Regions from separate parts of the Cobetia sp. D5 genome, predicted to be linked through region 2. Evidence: predicted binding sites of a transcription regulator. Region 2 holds the regulator's gene; each other region holds the start of a gene.
The links. Region 2 encodes PhoB, which activates phosphate uptake and scavenging genes when phosphate is short. Its sites were predicted from a motif close to TGTCATANNNNTGTCANA; they were not measured.

Region 1: phbB (acetoacetyl-CoA reductase) is a predicted target of PhoB. The motif match lies at 1,805-1,822, and genes of this name have one in related genera.
Region 3: U0O11_RS15645 (PhoX family protein) is a predicted target of PhoB. The motif match lies at 3,330-3,347, and genes of this name have one in related genera.

What each region holds. Positions count from the first base shown of each region.
Region 1 covers NZ_CP142020.1:3,911,196-3,917,141, reverse strand. The annotation lists gene U0O11_RS16200 (tetratricopeptide repeat protein) at 1-466, opposite strand, end outside; gene U0O11_RS16195 (EVE domain-containing protein) at 601-1,080, opposite strand; tRNA gene U0O11_RS16190 (tRNA-Met) at 1,250-1,326, opposite strand; tRNA gene U0O11_RS16185 (tRNA-Met) at 1,370-1,446, opposite strand; tRNA gene U0O11_RS16180 (tRNA-Met) at 1,500-1,576, opposite strand; gene phbB (acetoacetyl-CoA reductase) at 1,947-2,693, shown strand; gene U0O11_RS16170 (DUF349 domain-containing protein) at 2,845-5,691, opposite strand.
Region 2 covers NZ_CP142020.1:4,160,677-4,166,622, reverse strand. The annotation lists gene phoU (phosphate signaling complex protein PhoU) at 119-844, shown strand; gene cysZ (sulfate transporter CysZ) at 1,041-1,769, shown strand; gene phoR (phosphate regulon sensor histidine kinase PhoR) at 1,946-3,268, opposite strand; gene phoB (phosphate regulon transcriptional regulator PhoB) at 3,276-3,965, opposite strand; gene ubiA (4-hydroxybenzoate octaprenyltransferase) at 4,189-5,079, opposite strand; gene U0O11_RS17285 (chorismate--pyruvate lyase family protein) at 5,146-5,703, opposite strand.
Region 3 covers NZ_CP142020.1:3,781,609-3,787,554, forward strand. The annotation lists gene ppk1 (polyphosphate kinase 1) at 1-891, shown strand, start outside; gene U0O11_RS15645 (PhoX family protein) at 1,098-3,239, opposite strand; gene U0O11_RS15650 (3-deoxy-7-phosphoheptulonate synthase) at 3,502-4,662, opposite strand; gene U0O11_RS15655 (sigma-70 family RNA polymerase sigma factor) at 5,389-5,943, shown strand; gene U0O11_RS15660 (anti-sigma factor) at 5,922-5,946, shown strand, end outside.

The DNA of each region.
Region 1 (5,946 bases), 250 kb from region 2:
GACCTGCTCCTGCCGCCGGCTGGACCTTGTGCTGCTCGAGGAACTGGCGAATCTCGGCTTCCGGACGTGCGCCGGTGAAGTTGCCTGCCAGACCGCCCTGGATGACCAGCTTGACGTCCGGCACCGAGCGCACGCCCAGCTGAGCAGCGATGTCCTGCTGTTCCTCGGCGTTCAGCTTGGCCAGGATGAAGCCGCCCGCATATTCACGTGCCAGCTTCTCGAGGATCGGTGTCAGGACGAGGCAGTGCTCGCTCTGCGGCGACCAGCAATCCAGCAGTACCGGCACTTGCTGTGAGGCTTCCAGCACCTGCTGAAGATTGCTCATGTCCACATCGATGATGTAGGTGTTGGCGTCTTCTGCCTGGCGCGGTGCACTGGCGGCACCGCCGCCGACCACCCCTTGTGGCTGGGCGGCGGTGGTGTCATTGCCGGTCAGTGGCTGGCCGGTATTGGGATCGATGATCATGGTGCATGCCCCGAAATTCTGTCTGCGATTCAAGGCTCGCGCGCGAGCCGGTTGGCCTGATGATGCGGCCCGTCGCAGTGGAGTTCAAGGCGCTGCCGGACACTTCCTCGCGCGAGCGTCCCGGGCGCGTCGGTTCACGGCAGCAGGGTGTCGCCGGCCAGGCTGGCGATGCAGGCGGCTTCGCTCTCGCTGAGCGGCATCACGGACAGGCGTGCGCGGCGCACCAGGTGGCTATCCGCCAGCTCGGGCCGGGCCTTCAGGCGCGCGATGGGCAGGGTGGTGCGCAGCGGGCGAAGGTAGCTCAGACGCGGGGCGACCCAGCGCGGAGGCTTGTCGGCATCGATATCTGCCACCTGACGTGGGTCGAAGCCCTTGTGCTCGGGGTCACTGGCCGTCGGGTCGGGCAGGGCGAGTTCGCTGACGACGGCCAGTCCGACCACCGCAGGCACCTTGCAGCTGGAGTGCTGGATGAGCACGACATCACCGAGCTGCATCTCGCGCAGGAAGTTGCGCGCCTGATAGTTGCGCACGCCATCCCAGAGCGCCGGTGATTCGCGGCGCAGGTCATCCAGCGAGAAGGCATCGGGTTCGGTCTTGACCAGCCAGTGGCGCATGCAGGCACTCCCTTGGGACTGACGTGATGAGTGTGAAGGGCCAGGTGTGAAGAGGCCTGGTGTGGATAGGGGTAGCCAGGCCCGTGAACCGGCTTCCTCGCCATCATCGCACAGGAATTTCACGCATACGAAAAAGGCCTGATGCATGGCATCAGGCCTTTCGAATTCTTGGTAGCGGGGACCGGATTTGAACCGATGACCTTCGGGTTATGAGCCCGACGAGCTACCAGACTGCTCCACCCCGCAACACTGGGTACTGCCTTTGCTCCAACTCTGACGCATCAGAGGTTGGTAGCGGGAACCGGATTTGAACCGATGACCTTCGGGTTATGAGCCCGACGAGCTACCAGACTGCTCCATCCCGCAACATTACGTTGGTGTCTGACCGGCAATTACCTTGATAGGCAACGACTTGTCAGTGGTAGCGGGGACCGGATTTGAACCGATGACCTTCGGGTTATGAGCCCGACGAGCTACCAGACTGCTCCACCCCGCATCAACGTGGGGCGTAGTATAAGGATATACAGTGCTGCGTCAACCGTTATCCCGTAATTGACGCAAACTTCTCGTGTCCGGTGAGTCGTCACCAACCCGTCTTCGCCCCTCGAGCGATTATCGGCATCTTGTGTGAGAGATCTGCTACATACATTCCCGCTGCATCCTGTCCATACTGAGGGTGACGCGCCTCGCGCAGGCGGATGGCAGGCGTCACAGAGTGCACGATTGTCATCAGGCTGTTAGAGACGCGGGTCATTGTTGTCGTTGCAGGCATTCTCGTTTTCTCAGGGCGGGGGTGTCCGCAGATTCGCCAAGCTGTGCCCAAGCCAAGGACACAGGACGTTCCAGGATTAGGGAGACACAATAAGATGACACAAACAGCACCCGTCGCATGGGTTACCGGTGGTACCGGTGGCATTGGTTCCGCTATCTGCCGCGAGCTGGCGAACCAGGGGTATCAGGTCATTGCGGGTTACCGAAACAAGGAAAAGGCAGAAGGATGGCTGGAGGAACAGCGCGCTGCCGGTTTCGAGAACATCGCACTGTCCGGCATCGAGCTGGACAACTTCGAAGCCTGTCAGGCAGGCGTCAACGAAATCCGCGAGCGCTTCGGTCCGATCGCGGTACTGGTCAACTGCGCCGGCATCACGCGTGATACCTCCATGCGCAAGATGAGCTATGAGCAGTGGCGCGAAGTCATCAACTGCAACCTCGACAGCGTCTTCAACACCTGCCGTGCCGTCATCAATGACATGCTGGAGCACAAGTACGGCCGCATCGTGAACATCTCCTCCATCAATGGCCGCAAGGGCCAGTTCGGGCAGGTCAACTACTCGGCCGCCAAGGCGGGCATGCATGGTCTGACCATGGCGCTGGCGCAGGAAACCGCGACCAAGGGCATTACCGTCAACACCCTGTCACCGGGCTACATCGCCACCGACATGATCATGAAGATCCCCGAAGAGATCCGTGAATCGATCCGCGAGACCATCCCGGTCAAGCGTTATGGTCAGCCGGACGAGATCGCACGTGCGGTCGCCTTCCTGGCCGACGAGAAATCCGGCTTCATCACCGGTGCCAACCTGGATATCAATGGCGGCCAGTTCATGGGCTGATGCTCTGCGCTAGCGCGAGCCAGTGCAGGGTTGGCACCCGGCCCCGCCTGGCAAGAGAATGAAAAAGCCCCCGTCTCTATCGAGGCGGGGGCTTTTCGTTGCCATGACTTCAGTCTTGCGAGCGCGTCGTCACCAGCTCAAGAGCACTGGCTCAGTGATTGAACAGCGCATCGAAGCGCGGCAGTTCGGTCTGCCAGGCGTCCCAGTCCAGCGGACCGTTGGCGAGCAGCGCATCCAGCACCTCATCCAGCTCTTCTTCACGTTCCATGCGCTCACCCAGCTGCTGGTTGATGCGCGCGACCTGCACGGTCAGGCGGCGTGATTCATCTTCGCTGCCCAGCGGGGCCTCGAACAGAATGGCAAGGTGAACACGCAGCTCGGCCAGGCGCTCGTTGGCGGCGCTGCAGTTGCTCGGCAGGGCCTGACGCATCTGGTTGCGCGCCGCATTGGCCTGACGGCTGTTGTCGTCGAAGGCCGAGGTGTTCGGCAGCTCGACATCCTGCACGTCGCCGTTGCGCGCGCTGGCATCCGCCACGGCGTGCTGTTCGAGCAGGTCACGCCATTGCTGCCATTCCTCACGCAGTTGCAGGGCGTGCAGTTCATCCAGACGCTGCTCGCGACGCTTGAGAATGCCGGTCCAGCGACGACGCATGCCGTCGCCCCGCTTGCCGCGCGGCAGCGGGCCGAGGGTGTCGGCTTCCTTCAGGGCATCATCGAGCAGGGCGGCGTCTTCCAGCGTCTCCGGCTCCCAGCTGTCGAGACGTTCGATCAGCGCCTGCCACTGATCCAGACGTGCCTGCTCGCGGCTGTCGCGGTCTTCACGGTCCTGATCGCGTGCAGCGAAGATGCGGTCGCACGCCGCGCGGAAGGCGGCCCACAGACGTTGCTCTTCGCCCTTGGGCGCGCGGCCCATCTCGCGCCAGCGACTCTGCAGGGCCTTGGCCTGTTCGGCGCGGGCACGTGCCGGTGAGTCCTCATTGGCCAGTGCCTCGACGGCATCGACCAGTGCCTGCTTGGCGGCGGCGATCTGGCCCGCGCGGCTGTCGATCAGCCCCTGCAGTGCCGTCAGTGCTTCACCGAAGCGGTGCGATAGCTGGCGACCGGGGCCCGCGGGCACCGGCGTGTGGCGACGCCATTCCTCACGGGCGCGATCACGGATCTGGCGCAGGGAGTCGGGGTCGGCATCATCCATGGCGTGGCCGTTGAGCGATTCGAGCTGCTCGCAGAGCGCTTCGCGCATGGCCAGATTGTATTCACGCAGCTGCTTGCGCGATTCGCGGTAATCCCGCAGGCGCAGCTTGATGGCGTCAGAGGCGGTGCGGAACGCCTGGCTGGCATCGCGGCTGGCGGCCGCATCGCCCAGCTCGCGCCATTGCTGAATCAGTTGTTGGTGCTGGCGGTCGCGCTGCTCATCGCTGATGTCATCGCGCTCGCTCAGGGTGGTGATGGCCTCGAGCAGCTGCTCGCGCTTGGGCGCCGCGACGAAGTTCTGCCAGTCACGGAGTTCCGCGACCCGCGCGCCCAGCTGGCGCAGGCGTGTCTGGCGGGCATTGTCGAGCTGGCCTTCGGTACGATCGCGCAGTGAGCGATGCAGTCGGCTGGCCGGTTTGAGCTTGCCGGCATCGAGATCCGCTTCCAGGCGTGCCAGTTCGGCATCCAGTGCGTCCAGATCCAGGCTCGCCTTGCGCGCAGTGCCCTCGCGGGAGGCGTCAGCTGACTCGGCGTCTTGTGCTGGGCTGCCATCGAGCGCGTCCTGCTCCTGCGCTGCCTCTTCCGGCTCTTCCGGCTGCGCCGCGCTGATCGCCTGACGCACCGCGCTCAGGCTGGCGGTCTGCGGCAGACCCGCAGGCCAGGCCACTTCGCTTTCCAGACGACGCAGCTGGTCGATGTCATTGTCGACCAGCGCGGCATCCAGCTCGCCCTGGCACAGCTGATGGCGATGCCAGGCATCGAGGGCGTCCTGCAGCTGCTGTTGCAGGCGCTGCTGACGTTCGAGCAGTTCGGCCGGGGCCGAGAACTGGTCGGTCAACTCGCTCCAGCGCTCTCCCTGCAGACGGCGCTGGGCCTGCAGGCTGGCGAAGTCGTGGTCATTGACGCAGTCGCGGCTGTAGAGGTCTTCCCGCGCCTGATCCACGGCGCTGAGAATCTCTTCCAGGTGCGTGTTGAGGTTGGCGCTCAGGCGCTCATGGGCGCGAATGGCTTCCTCGCGGGCCTCGTGGTCGCTGATGACCTTGTGCGCCTGCTGGCGCGCCTCTTCGAAGCGCTGTTGAATCTCGTAGTCCGCGGCCGGCAGACGCTCCCACTCGCGCAGCAGCGAGCGGTAACGCGAGGGCACGCTGTCTTCCCACGCCTGACGCGGCAGCTTTTCCATCTGGCGCAGCAGGTTGTCGCGGCTGGCGGCCAGCGCGTCGGCCTGCTGAGCATCGGCACGGCGCTGGGCGAGGGTGTCGCGCGCCTGACGCTGCACGTGGCGGTCTCGCTTGGCATCGCGCACCAGACGCTCGAGGCCGGCCTGGCTGGTGATGCGGGCGGCAGCGGCATGGCGCACGGCGGCGATGGTGTTGTGGCAGGCCTGATGGATCAGCGCCTCTTCATCTTCCAGACGGCTCAGTGCGGTCAGACGCAGTTGCTGGTTGTCACCGCGGGACGCCACGGCCGACAGCAGTTCGCTATCGTCCAGGCGCTCGACCAGCTGTTCACGGCTCAACAGTGAGGGCGCATCCTGGCCGCCGCTCAACAGTTCGATCAGGCGCTCGCGTACCAGGCCATCGGCGCGGTCGAGCAGCGGCAGCAGACGCTCGGGAGATTGCATGCGCGTCAGGGCGGCATGGCGAACTTCCAGGGCATCATCTTCGAGAATCAGGGTCTCCAGGATCTTGCGCTGGTCTGGAATCTCCGGGTCAAGCTGGTCAGTGGCAGCGGAGCGAATGGCAGGGTTGGCGTGTTGCCAGCGAGGAGTGAACAGGCGGCCAGTGAGGCGGGAGAGCAGTCCGGTCATGAGAGAGCGGTTATCCAGGCAAAAAATAGAGGGGCGCAACAATTGGCCGCACACTCGGCGGGTGCAATCGGGTGGGCACGACGGAGTGGCGGAGTGACGGCGCATGAATTTCGTCACCCCGCTATCTTACCAGTCACAGCCCCCCGTTGTGTGGTATCGCATGTCGATCGATGTGCCTTATTGCACGTGCGCGGCGGCGTGCAGGGCGACCGGCGGCGGGTGACAAGTCGGCAAGGGAGCCACGTCGTAGGCTCG
Region 2 (5,946 bases):
CAATCAAGTGTCGGCATGCTGAGGGGGAGCCCGCTGTGTCAGTCAGTAGTGGGCCATACTTGTCACGTCATTCATGTCACGCCCCCTGACTCGGTGGGCGACTTTCCGGGAGAGGGAAATGGATATCACCAGCGATTCGCACGGCAAGCATATCTCAGAGCAGTTCAATCACGAGCTGGATGCACTGAAGACACACCTGCTGGCCATGGGCGGACTGGTAGAGAAGCAGCTGCAGGATGCCGTCACGGCATTGCTGGAAGGCGACAGTGAAACCGCCACGCGGGTGCGCGACAACGACAAGGCTGTCAACGACATGCAGCTCAAGATCGATGACGAGTGCACCCGGGTGCTGGCCCGCCGTCAGCCGGCGGCTTCCGACCTGCGCCTGGTGCTGGCCGTCATCCGCGCCACCTCCGATCTCGAGCGTATCGGCGATGAATCGAGCAAGATCGCACGCAACGCCATCTCGCTGGTCGAGAATGGCCAGAGCCCGCGCGGCATGGTCGAGGTGCGTCATCTCAGCCAGCACGTGCGCAGCATGGTGCGTGACTCCCTGACGGCCTTCGCGCGCTTCGATACCGACCTTGCCCTCAAGGTGCTGCGTGAAGATGCCTCGGTGGATCTGGAATATCAGAGCGCGATGCGCTCGCTGATGACCTTCATGATGGAAGATGCGCGCCAGATCACGCCGGTGCTCAACGTGATGTGGATTCTGCGTGCGCTGGAGCGCATCGGTGACCACGCCGACAACCTGGCCGAGTACGTCATCTTCCTGGTCAAGGGCGTGGACGTGCGTCACACCGATACCCATGATCTGAAGCCGCAGGACCTGGACAAGAAGTGAGCTGACGCGCTTCCCTGCCCCTGTGTCGCCTCTTTCGCCCCGCACCTGCCCACCGGCAGGCCGCGGGGCGATTGCGTCGTGGGAGCGCGAGCGGTGTCAGGCGGCCGACAGCTGCGCCGCGCAGGCGGGAGTGCTAGGGTGTGGCTCCGGTCAGCCCGCTGGCTGGCCGGTTCTTTTGAGATGACGAGGACGTCGCATGATTGATGCCGTATCGGCGCTGGTCCGCGGGACCCGCATGGTCTATACCCCCGGGCTGCGCCGCTTCGTATTCGTACCGCTGGCGATCAACCTGGTGCTCTACAGCATCACGCTGTGGGTGTTGTTCAACCAGTTCGGTGGCTGGATCGATTACTGGATGCTCAAGGTACCGGCGTGGCTGGAGTGGCTCAGCTGGTTGATCTGGCCGGTGCTGGTGGTGAGTCTGTTGCTGGTGGTGTTCTTCACCTTCAGCCTGGTGACCAACCTGATCGCCGCGCCCTTCTACGGCATTCTGGCCGAGAAGGTCGAGCATCGTCTGGATGGCACCCTGATCGACGATGATCGTGGCCTGATGAAGATCGGCGTCGACTCGCTGGGGCGTGAAATGGCCAAGCTGGGCTACTTCATCCCGCGCATGATCGCGCTGTTCATCATCGGCTTCATCCCGGGCCTGAACCTGCTCTCGCCGCTGTTGTGGGGACTGTTCTCGGCCTGGAGCATGTCGATCCAGTACCTCGACTACCCGATGGACAACCATCAGGTCAGCTTCGGTGACATGAAGCAGCGCCTCAAGGCGCGCTGGTGGCCCTCACTGACCTTCGGCGCCGCGGTGTTCGTCATGACGCTGGTGCCGCTGGCCAATCTGCTGTTCATCCCGGGCGCCGTCGCCGGGGCGGTACTGATGTGGCAGAGCCACTACCGTCAGTTGCCGGCGCCGCGTCGTTGAGACAGCCTGTCGCAGAGCTGGCTTGTCGCTGAACTGACTCGTCGCTAAGTTGGCACGTCGCTGAAATAGCCGCAGCGTCGTCTGATTGACCAAACGAAACGCCCCGCAGTCGCCTCCTTTCGAGGTGGCTGCGGGGCGTTCTGCGTTGGGCTGGCGTCCATCACTGAATCAGCCCATCACTGGGCTAGCTCACTGCTGGCCTGGGGAGCTCTCGCCTGACAGGCTCGCTCGTCGGGGAAGTGACAGCGGAAGCGCGCACCCTCGCCGGGGTGGCTGTCGATCTCCAGATGGCCCTGATGACGAATCAGCACATGCTTGACGATGGCAAGCCCGAGGCCGGTGCCTCCCGTGGCGGTGCTGCGGCCCTTGTCGATGCGGTAGAAGCGCTCGGTCAGACGCGGCAGGTGCACCGGGTCGATGCCGTCCCCGTCATCTTCCACCTCGACCAGCAGGCCCTGGTCATCCGCCTTCCAGCGCAGGGTGATGTGACAGTCTTCGGGGGTGTAGCGCACCGCATTGAAGACCAGATTCGAGATCGCGCTGCGCAGCTCCTGCTCCTCACCGCGCAGTGACAGGCTGGCATCGGCCTCGATGGAGAAGGTGTGGCGCCCCTGGGACAGGCCTTCGGCGTCGTCGCGGATATGGCCGAGCAGGGCGCTCATGTCGATGCAGCGACCATTGTCGGACAGCTCGTCGGTTTCCAGGCGTGACAGGGTCAGCAGGTCCTCGACCAGGTGCTGCATGCGATCGGTCTGGCTCTGCATCTGGCCCAGTCCACGCTGCCAGCGCGGTGGCAGGTCATCGGCGTAATCGGAGTAGGTCTCGAGATAGCCGGCCAGTACCGTCAGCGGCGTGCGCAGCTCATGGGAGACATTGGCCACGAAGTCGCGGCGCATCTCTTCAAGACGATAGAGGCGGGTGACGTCACGCAGCATGACCAGACGCTCGTTGTCACCGAACAGGGTGATGGAGATCTGCAGCGTCAGGTTGTCAGACAGCGGCGACTGGAGTGTCAGCGGCTCGCGGTAGGCCAGCCGATTGAAGTAGTCGATGAAGACGGGGTCACGCAGATAGTTGGTGATGTGCTGGCCACGGTCGTGGCTGGCCTTGAGACCGACCAGCTGCTCGGCAGCGCTGTTCCACCATTCCATGTCACCGTGGTTGTCCAGCATCACCAGGCCGTCGCGCATGGCCTCGGAGGATTCCTGGATACGGTTGAGGATGCTGCGCAGTCGCTCCTGAGCCTGACGCTGGCCCTTCTGGTAGCGGTAAAGGCGATCGAGCAGGTCTCCCCAGACGCCATCGCCGGGCGGCGGCTCTTCATGGGGATTGGTGATCAGCCAGGTGTAGAGGCTCTTCAAGTGCTTGAGATGGACGAACAGATACAGCGAAAGGCCCAGCGCCAGGCCCCAGCCCAGATGGCCCAGCAGGCCACCGATCAGGCCGAAGCCACCGGCAAGGTAGCCGAGGCGCCATAGCTCGTTGGTCCAATAGCGCATGAATCCCTCAGGCCTGAGCGCTGAAGCGGTAACCGGTGCCGCGGACGGTCTGGATCAGATGCTGATGGCCTGTGCCCAGCGCCTTGCGCAGGCGACGGATGTGCACGTCCACGGTGCGCTCCTCGACATAGACGTTGCCGCCCCATACCTGATCGAGCAGCTGGCTGCGCGTGTAGGCACGCTCCTGATGCGTCATGAAGAACTGCAGCAGGCGATATTCGGTCGGGCCGACATCCAGCGAGTTGCCGTGGGCGGTGACGCGGTGGCTGGCCGGGTCGAGCATCAGGCCTTCGACTTCCACCGCCTCCTCGACCCCCTTGGGAGTGGTGCGACGCAGCACGGCCTTGAGACGGGCGACCAGCTCGCGCGGCGAGAAGGGCTTGGTGATGTAGTCGTCGGCACCGGCTTCCAGGCCTTGAATCTTGTTGTCTTCCTCGCCCTTGGCGGTCAACAGGATGATCGGCAGCTCCGAGGTGGTCTCGTCACGCTTGAGACGCCGCGCGAGCTCCAGGCCACTGGTGCCCGGCATCATCCAGTCCAGCAACAGCAGATCGGGCTTTTCATCGACGACGATGGCGTGGGCGTCCTGGGCATTGTCTGCCTCCAGCACGCGGTAATCCGCCATTTCGAGGGCAACGGCGATCATCTCGCGAATCGAGGATTCATCGTCGACAATCAGTACGGTCTTGGAGCTCATCGCTAGATCCCATGCAGCAGTCGGCGCACGCGCCAGAATGACAAGTCGATGACGATTACAACCCGCTTATATGACAACGAGATGACAACTGCCAGCATGGCAGCTTGCACGCAAGCCTGCCAGCCACCTTGGAGGCGCGGCAGGCAGGCATGATCCGTGGGCTGGGAAGCAACAGAGGGCAGGGGTCGCTTTAATTTAAATAATACTAATGTTTATGCAGGAGTCAGCTCATCGGCCAGGTCGCCAGGGCGATACCGGCGAAGATCAGCAGCCCCGTCCAATGATTGTTGAGGAACGCCTGGAAGCAGGGCGCACGCTCACGCTCACGGATCAGACGTTGCTGCCAGACGAAGGTGACGGCGGCGGCAGCCAGCCCCAGCCAGTAGAAGATGCCCAGCGCCAGGTGCAGGCCGATGCCGATCAACATCACCAGCATGCCCAGCTGCAACAGGCCGATCATCAGCTTGTCGGCACGCCCGAACAGCACGGCGGTGGACTTGATGCCCACCTTGAGGTCGTCGTTGCGATCGACCATCGCATAGGCGGTGTCGTAGGCCACCGTCCACATCAGGTTGGCCGCGAACAGCCACCAGCCGTAGGTTGGCACCTCCTCCAGCGTCGCGGCGAACGCCATCGGAATCGCCCAGCCGAAGGCGGCGCCCAGCACCACCTGAGGCAGATGATGGAAGCGCTTCATGAACGGGTAGCTGGCCGCCAGCAGCACGGCGACGATCGACAGCAGCACCGTGGTCAGGTTGGTGAAGCACACCAGCACGAAGGCGGCCGCGACCAGCCCCCCGAACAGCGTCAGCGCCTCGCGCTCCGAAATGCGACCCGAGGTCAGCGGCCGATCTCGCGTGCGCTCGACATGCTTGTCCCAATGGCGGTCGGCGTAGTCGTTGATCACGCAGCCGGCGGCGCGCATCAGATAGACCCCGGCGATGAAGATCAGTAGGGTCGTGCGCTCGGGAATGCCATCTGCCGCCAGCCACAGTGCCCACAGGGTCGGCCACATCAGCAGCCAGGTGCCGATGGGGCGGTCCAGCCGTGTCAGGGCGAGGTAGTCGGCCAGTCTGGAAGGACGCGAAGCGGCGGAAGTGGATGACGCGGTCATCGGGGCTCCTGGGCGGGTGGTAGTGGGCAAGGGAAGAGAGAAATGAGGCCAGTCGGCCAGCAAGGCTCAGGCCAGCTGCAGCGCGTGCTGGAAGGCCGGCGTGAAGCCCTCCTGCACCAGCACCTTGAAGCGACCATGCGAGAACATCGACCGGCGCATCCACAGGCTGGTGGTGCGGGCCAGCGGCCTGGGGCTCGAAAGCACCAGCGGGGCGCGGCTGACATCGATGGCGCTGCGGGTCAGGTCGGGCTGGCGAAACAGCCAATGGCCCAGCGAGCGTTCGCCCAGCGTCGAGAGGCGATGACCGTGGGCCAGGTCCAGCGCCGCCAGCGAGCGTGCGATCACCCATGGCGTATCGCCATGACAGAGTGCCACTTCGCGCCGCCAGACATGCCGGCGTGGGCCGATGCCCAGCAGGCGTGCCTCATCCAGCCGCGCGGGGCCGGTGTCCTGCAGCAGCAGGCGCACGCGCAGGCCCTGAATGGACTGGCCATCGCGTTCATCCTGCTGTTGCATGGCGCTGGCAAGACGCTGGGTCAGCGAGTCCGTCGAGGAGAGCCACGCCCACCAGCCGGCCGGCATGACCCCTTGCAGCGCGGCAGCCGGCTGCCAATGACGGCGCACCGCCGCCGAAGCAGCGGGTGCCGCGCGCGTGGGCGAAGGCCAGCGAGGCGCAGGCTGGCACAGGGACTCGGTTGACGGATGAGGCGCCTCACAGGTGGAGGTCTGTGGCGTGAGCGCTGCGCGATGAGGCTCGCCTGCTGGGCATCGGACCACGGTGAATTCCCTGTCAGGATGACGAAATGGCGAGTCTAGCATGGCCGGGCGGCAAGGCCTCCCGCTCAGGCATGCCTGCACTGCTGGCGG
Region 3 (5,946 bases), 380 kb from region 2:
GCACGTCAGGGCAAGGAGATCACCGTGGTGATCGAGCTGCGGGCGCGCTTCGATGAGGCCGACAACCTGCAGCTGGCCTCACGCCTGCAGGAAGCCGGCGCCATCGTCATCTACGGCGTGATGGCCTACAAGACCCATGCCAAGATGCTGCATATCGTGCGACGTGAACACGGCGAGCTGCGTCACTACGCGCACCTGGGCACCGGTAACTACCATGCCAAGACGGCGCGCCTGTATACCGATTACAGCCTGCTGACCGCCAACGAGACGCTGTGCGAGGACGTCCACAAGGTCTTCCAGCAGCTGACCGGCATGGGCAAGCAGCGCAATATCGAGAAGCTGCTGCACGCGCCCTTCACACTGCATGAGCGCATGGTGGAGATGATCGACCGTGAAGCGCGCAATGCCGAGAAAGGCAAGCGCGCCCACATCATCATCAAATGCAATTCACTGACCGAGCCCAAGCTGATTCGCGCCCTCTACCGCGCCTCGCGGGCTGGCGTGCAGTGTGACCTGATCATCCGCGGCGTCTGCTGTCTGCGCCCTGGCGTGCCGGGGATTTCCGACAACATCCGCGTACGCTCGGTGATCGGTCGCTTCCTCGAACACACGCGCACCTTCCACTTCCACAATGCCGGTCAGCCGGAAACCTGGTGCTCCAGCGCGGATTACATGGAGCGCAACATGTTCCACCGCGTCGAGACCTGCTTCCCGCTGCTCGACAAGAAGCTGGCCCAGCGTATCCGCAAGGACCTGGACACCTATCTGGTCGACAACTGCCAGAGCTGGCGTCTGGAAAGCGATGGCCACTACACCCAGCTGGATGCCGGCGACGCGGAACCGATCAGCGTGCAGGAAACCCTGCTGTTCGCCTACGCCGCCAAGGCCTGATCGCGCTCGGCAAGGTCAGGACAGAACAAAGCTCATGAACTCTCGGCCCTCATGCTTGCGTGGGGGCCGTTGTCGTTGGCCCTCCCCACCCGCTTGATCGACCAAGCACCCTCAAGCGAAGCGGGGCCAGGTTCAGGCGCATGAAAAAGCCCCCGTATCATCGATACGGGGGCTTCGCGTTCACACCTGACGCGCGGCGGCTTACATCAGACGCCGATCTGGCCGCCATCTTCGCGCTGGATGACCACGGTCGCGGCGCGGGCACGCACGCTGCCGTCGGTCTCGGCGGTGGCGTCATCGCTCTGCGGCCAGTTGGCCGGGTGCTGGATGTTGATGAACATCGCGGTCTTGTCCGGGGTAGTGAAGATACCGGTGACTTCACAACCGTTCGGGCCCACCGCGAAGCGCTTGAGCTGCGCCTGGTTGTCGGCACCGATCACGGCCGCGTCACCCTCGGCCTGCTCGAGACCTGCCGGCACGACCGCCAGCAGCTGGTCATTGGTGACCTCGGTGATGCCTTCGTAGCCGTTGTCGGTCTGGATCCACAGGATGCTGTCCTGACCTTCGCGGCCATCGAAGTAGAGGCCATCGGGACTGGCGAACTCGTTCATCTCGGTCAGGCCGGACAGGTTGTCGGCATCGCTGGCCGCTGCGCCGAACACGAAGATCTCCCAATCGAAGGCCTTGTGATCGCCCGCTTCACGCCAGCGGATGATCTGACCCGCTTCGTTGTTGCCACGCGGATTGGCCGCGTTGGTCGGCGCGGTCTTGTAACCGACACCCGGCTCCTCGATGGCGGTGCCATCGTTGGTGAAGGCGGCGTCAGTGCCTTCCTCGGTACGCTTGGAGTTGTTGGTCAGCGTCATGTAGACCTCACCGGACACCGGGTCCACCGCGCCCCACTCCGGGCGGTCCATCGGGGTCGCGCCCATCAGGTCAGCCGCATCGGTGGTGTGGATGATGATGCCAGCCAGGTCATCGGCCGCCAGCCCCAGTGCCTCGGCCAGGGTGCGGCCATCCTTGGTCACGGCGTCCGGGGTCAGCTTGAGCCACGTGCCGGTGCCATCGGCGGAGAACTGGGCGACATACAGCGTGCCCTTGTCCAGGTACTTGTCGCCGATCGCCAGGCGGTCCTTGAAGTCACCGGCGCCACGGGCATCAGCGGCGTCCCACTTGGCGTCCGACACGAACTTGTAGATGTACTCGTTGCGCGAATCGTGACCGGAGTAGAAGACCACCGGCTCACCCTCGACCAGCTTGCCCGGCCAGCAACCTTCGTGACGGAAGCGGCCCAGCGCGGTGCGCTTGATGGCCTGCTCGCCGGTGTAGGGGTCGATCTCGACGATATAGCCGAAGGTCCGCGGCTCGTTGCGGTAATCCTTGTCGGCGGTGTCTGCCGTCGGCGTGTTGTCGAAACGCGCGAATTCGCCATCGACTTCACTGGCATCCCCGGCGGCGGTTTCCCAGCCATAGCGGCCACGCTCGGTCTCGATGCCGATGCGGTTGTCATCGAGCTGACGATCGCTGCGCTTGACGAAGTAACCCGGCCAGTTCTCTTCGCAGGTCAGGTAGGTGCCCCATGGGGTGTAGCCGTTGGCGCAGTTGTTGTTGGTACCACGGGTGCGCATGCCATCCGGCGAGAAGGCCGTCTTGACGTAATCGCTGCCCGCCACCGGGCCGCTCAGCTTCATTTCGCTGGCGCTGGTGTAGCGGCGGTTGTAGCGCGAATCGCCCACCACTTCCCACTTGCCGTTGCTGGCCTTCTTGACCTCGACGATGGTCACGCCATGGGCATTGATCTCGGTGCGCACTTCATCGGCCGGACGCTTGCCGGAATCCGCATTGGTTGCGCCGCCCTTGGGTGCCCACAGAGCATCCTGATCGATGTATTCGTTGTTCATGACCAGCAGGAAGTTGCTGGAGGCCGTGTCGTCGCTCAAGGCGAAATTGTGCATGCCATCGTGATGCATGCCGACGGTGTTGAGCTGGATCTCCGGCGTCATCGCCAGGTCCTTGCTCCACTTGGGTGCCTTGGCATTGAGCGGCGTGCCCCACGGCGCCAGCACCTGTGCGGTATACCCCTTGGGAACCACGACTGCATCCGTGCGTGAACCCTTGATCGATTCGAAGGCCAGTGCCAGAGCCGTCTTCTCGCCCGCAGCATTGCTGGCGGCGTTGGCCGTGGTGCTCAGCCCCGCAAGACCGAAACCACCCAGCATGCTGGCAGCCGCCATGCCCAGGCCACCCTGCAGGACACGACGACGCGAGATGTGTCGTTCGATGACGGATGAGAACGTCTCGTTGCTGCTGGGATTAAGCAGGCGATGGTCTTCGATTTCCTTGCTCATGTCGCTTCCCCGTAGTCAGGTTTCGGGTTGTTCTGTTCAGGCATGCCCCTTGAGGGCATGCCGAAGGCAACAAGAGTGATACGCGAGCCCGATGACAATTCCGTGACGAACGGGCAACAAAGGCAAGAGACGACAGCGCCCAACGGCCTTTCGACCGTTGGGCGCTGGGGACTTCAGGACAAGCCGACAAATTCAGCAAACATCAGGCAAGCGCGACGTCATCCTCCCATCGAGGCGCGAGTCTGGCGCCTGACGTCTGACCTCAGGCCTCGCGCAGGCGCTCGGCGGCCAGGCTCAGCAGGTGCTCGGTGGTTTCCCAGCCAAGGCATGCATCGGTGACGGACACGCCATGACGCAGCTGGGAGAGCTTCTCCGCTGCCGGCAAGGCCTGCTTGCCTTCATTGAGGTGGCTCTCGAGCATCACGCCGATCAAGGCATCATCCCCCGCCAGGCGCTGAGAGAGCACATCCAGCATCACTTCGCTCTGGCGACGGTGGTCCTTGCGGGAATTGGCGTGGCTGCAATCGACCATCAGGCGCGGCGTCAGGCCAGCGCCTTCCAGCTCACGCCGGCAGGCGGCCACCGAGGCGGCGTCATAGTTGGGCTGGCCATGGCCGCCGCGCAGCACCACATGGGTGTGCGGGTTGCCCGCGGTCTCGATCAGCGCCGGACGTCCGCTGTCATCCATGCCGAAGTGGCGATGCCCATGCGCCGCCGCCCCGATGGCCTGCACGGCGACCTCGACGCCTCCGTCAGTGCCGTTCTTGAAGCCCACTGCACAGCCGAGGCCGGAGGCCATCTCGCGATGGATCTGCGACTCGGTGGTGCGGGCGCCGATGGCCGCCCAGCCGAGCAGGTCTTCCAGGTAGGCGGCGGTCAGCGGCTGCAGCAGCTCCGTCGCCACCGGCAGGCCCAGCTGGTTGATCTCGCGCATCAGCTCGCGTGCCTGACGCAGGCCGGTGGCCATGTCATCGCTGCCATCCAGGTGCGGATCATAGGCCAGCCCCTTCCAGCCCACCGTGGTGCGCGGCTTCTCGACATAGACACGCATCACCAGCTTGAGGCGATCACGCACCTGCGGCTCGATCACCGCCAGGCGCTGGGCGTACTCGCGCGCGGCCTTGAGGTCATGGATGGAGCACGGCCCGACCACCACCAGCAGACGATCATCGTCGCCGGCGAGAATGGCGTTGATCTCATCGCGATGCTGGCGAATCTGGCCGGCCAGGTCGGCGTCCACCGGCAGCTGCTCGCGCAACTCGCTGGCGCTGGGCAGGGCTTCACGACTGATGCGTCCGGGTGTGGTCGGTGTCTGGGCGGCATCAGAGCGGGTCACGGTGGCGTTCTCGGCAGTCAAGGGATCAACAGTGGCGTCGGCAGTATGCGGGTTGGCGGTCAACACGCGTTCAAGGCTGGCGTTCATGGTCTTCTCTCCTGTGATGAAGCCTCGGCTCCATCACGCAATATTCATTCTGACAGACAGGGACTTCGCGAATCGTCACCCCGGTGTTGCTCGCCCTGCCCCGCGGTGACAGCGGAAAGAGGCAGGACGCCGCTAAATCGCCAGCGCCAATAACCATGCACGACCCGAGCGGAGGCAAGAGAAAAGCGGGTAGTCAGGATAGTGGTGCGCATGGTCATTCCTCTCGTCATTCATGCTGCAATCATTGTCGGCACGTTAGGGTGGCATGCCTCTCGTCATGGATTTCGCAAGGCCCGAAACGCAAGAACCCCCGGCCGTGGCTGCGACCGGGGGTTCTTCAAGGTGGTGGCAGCCCGTACGAGACAGGCGCGCCGTAACCTCAGGCGCGCCCCTGTGTAAACCAATACCAATAGCCGGCCGCACACGCCGCCGTCACGACCTGGCCCGAAGGGCAGGCAGCGACAGTGAACGGGCGGTGGCTGGTGGTCTGATTCATGGGGCGGGCCGGTATCCAGTGGTGACGATGAAAAGGTGATAGGCCTATCCTTGCACTCCAGATCGTCCTGCGCAAGCGTGAACCGGCAACAAACCGTTGCCCGCACGCATAAAGAAGGGCTATCAGCCTGAAGTGGCATCAGTATAATCTTTGGTTGTCGAGCAACATGATCGGCAACACGCATTCGTCCAGCGGTGCCTGACACCGCGCCCACAGCTTGGAATGCATGCATGCAGGATTCCCGAAATGATGCACTGATTGAGTATCTGTCGGGATGCGCCCGGCAGGATGCCAAGGCACTGGATCAGCTCTATCGAGCGACCAGTGCGCATCTATACGCTCAGTTGCTGCGTATCTTGAGACATGAGGCATCCGCGCAGGATTGTCTTCAGCAGGTCTACATCCGGGTATGGGCCGCCGCCGCCCAGTATGACGCCGGCCGCGCCCGCCCGATGACCTGGCTCGGCACCATGACCCGCAACATCGCCATCGACTGGATACGTCGACAGCGACCCAGCGAGCATGACAGCGATGAATTGATCGCCGCCATGCCGGGGCGGAGTGATATCGAGGCAGATGTCGACCTGGCCCAGCACAGTGGTGAACTCCACCAGTGCCTGGCCGAGCTGAATGACGATCAACGCCGCGCCCTGGAACTGGCCTACTTCGAAGGCCTCACCCACCAGGATCTGGCCAATCAACTGGACCAGCCCTTGGGCACCGTCAAGAGCTGGGTCCGTCGTGGACTCGAGAGGTTGAAGACATGCATGAGTCATTTGATCTGAGCG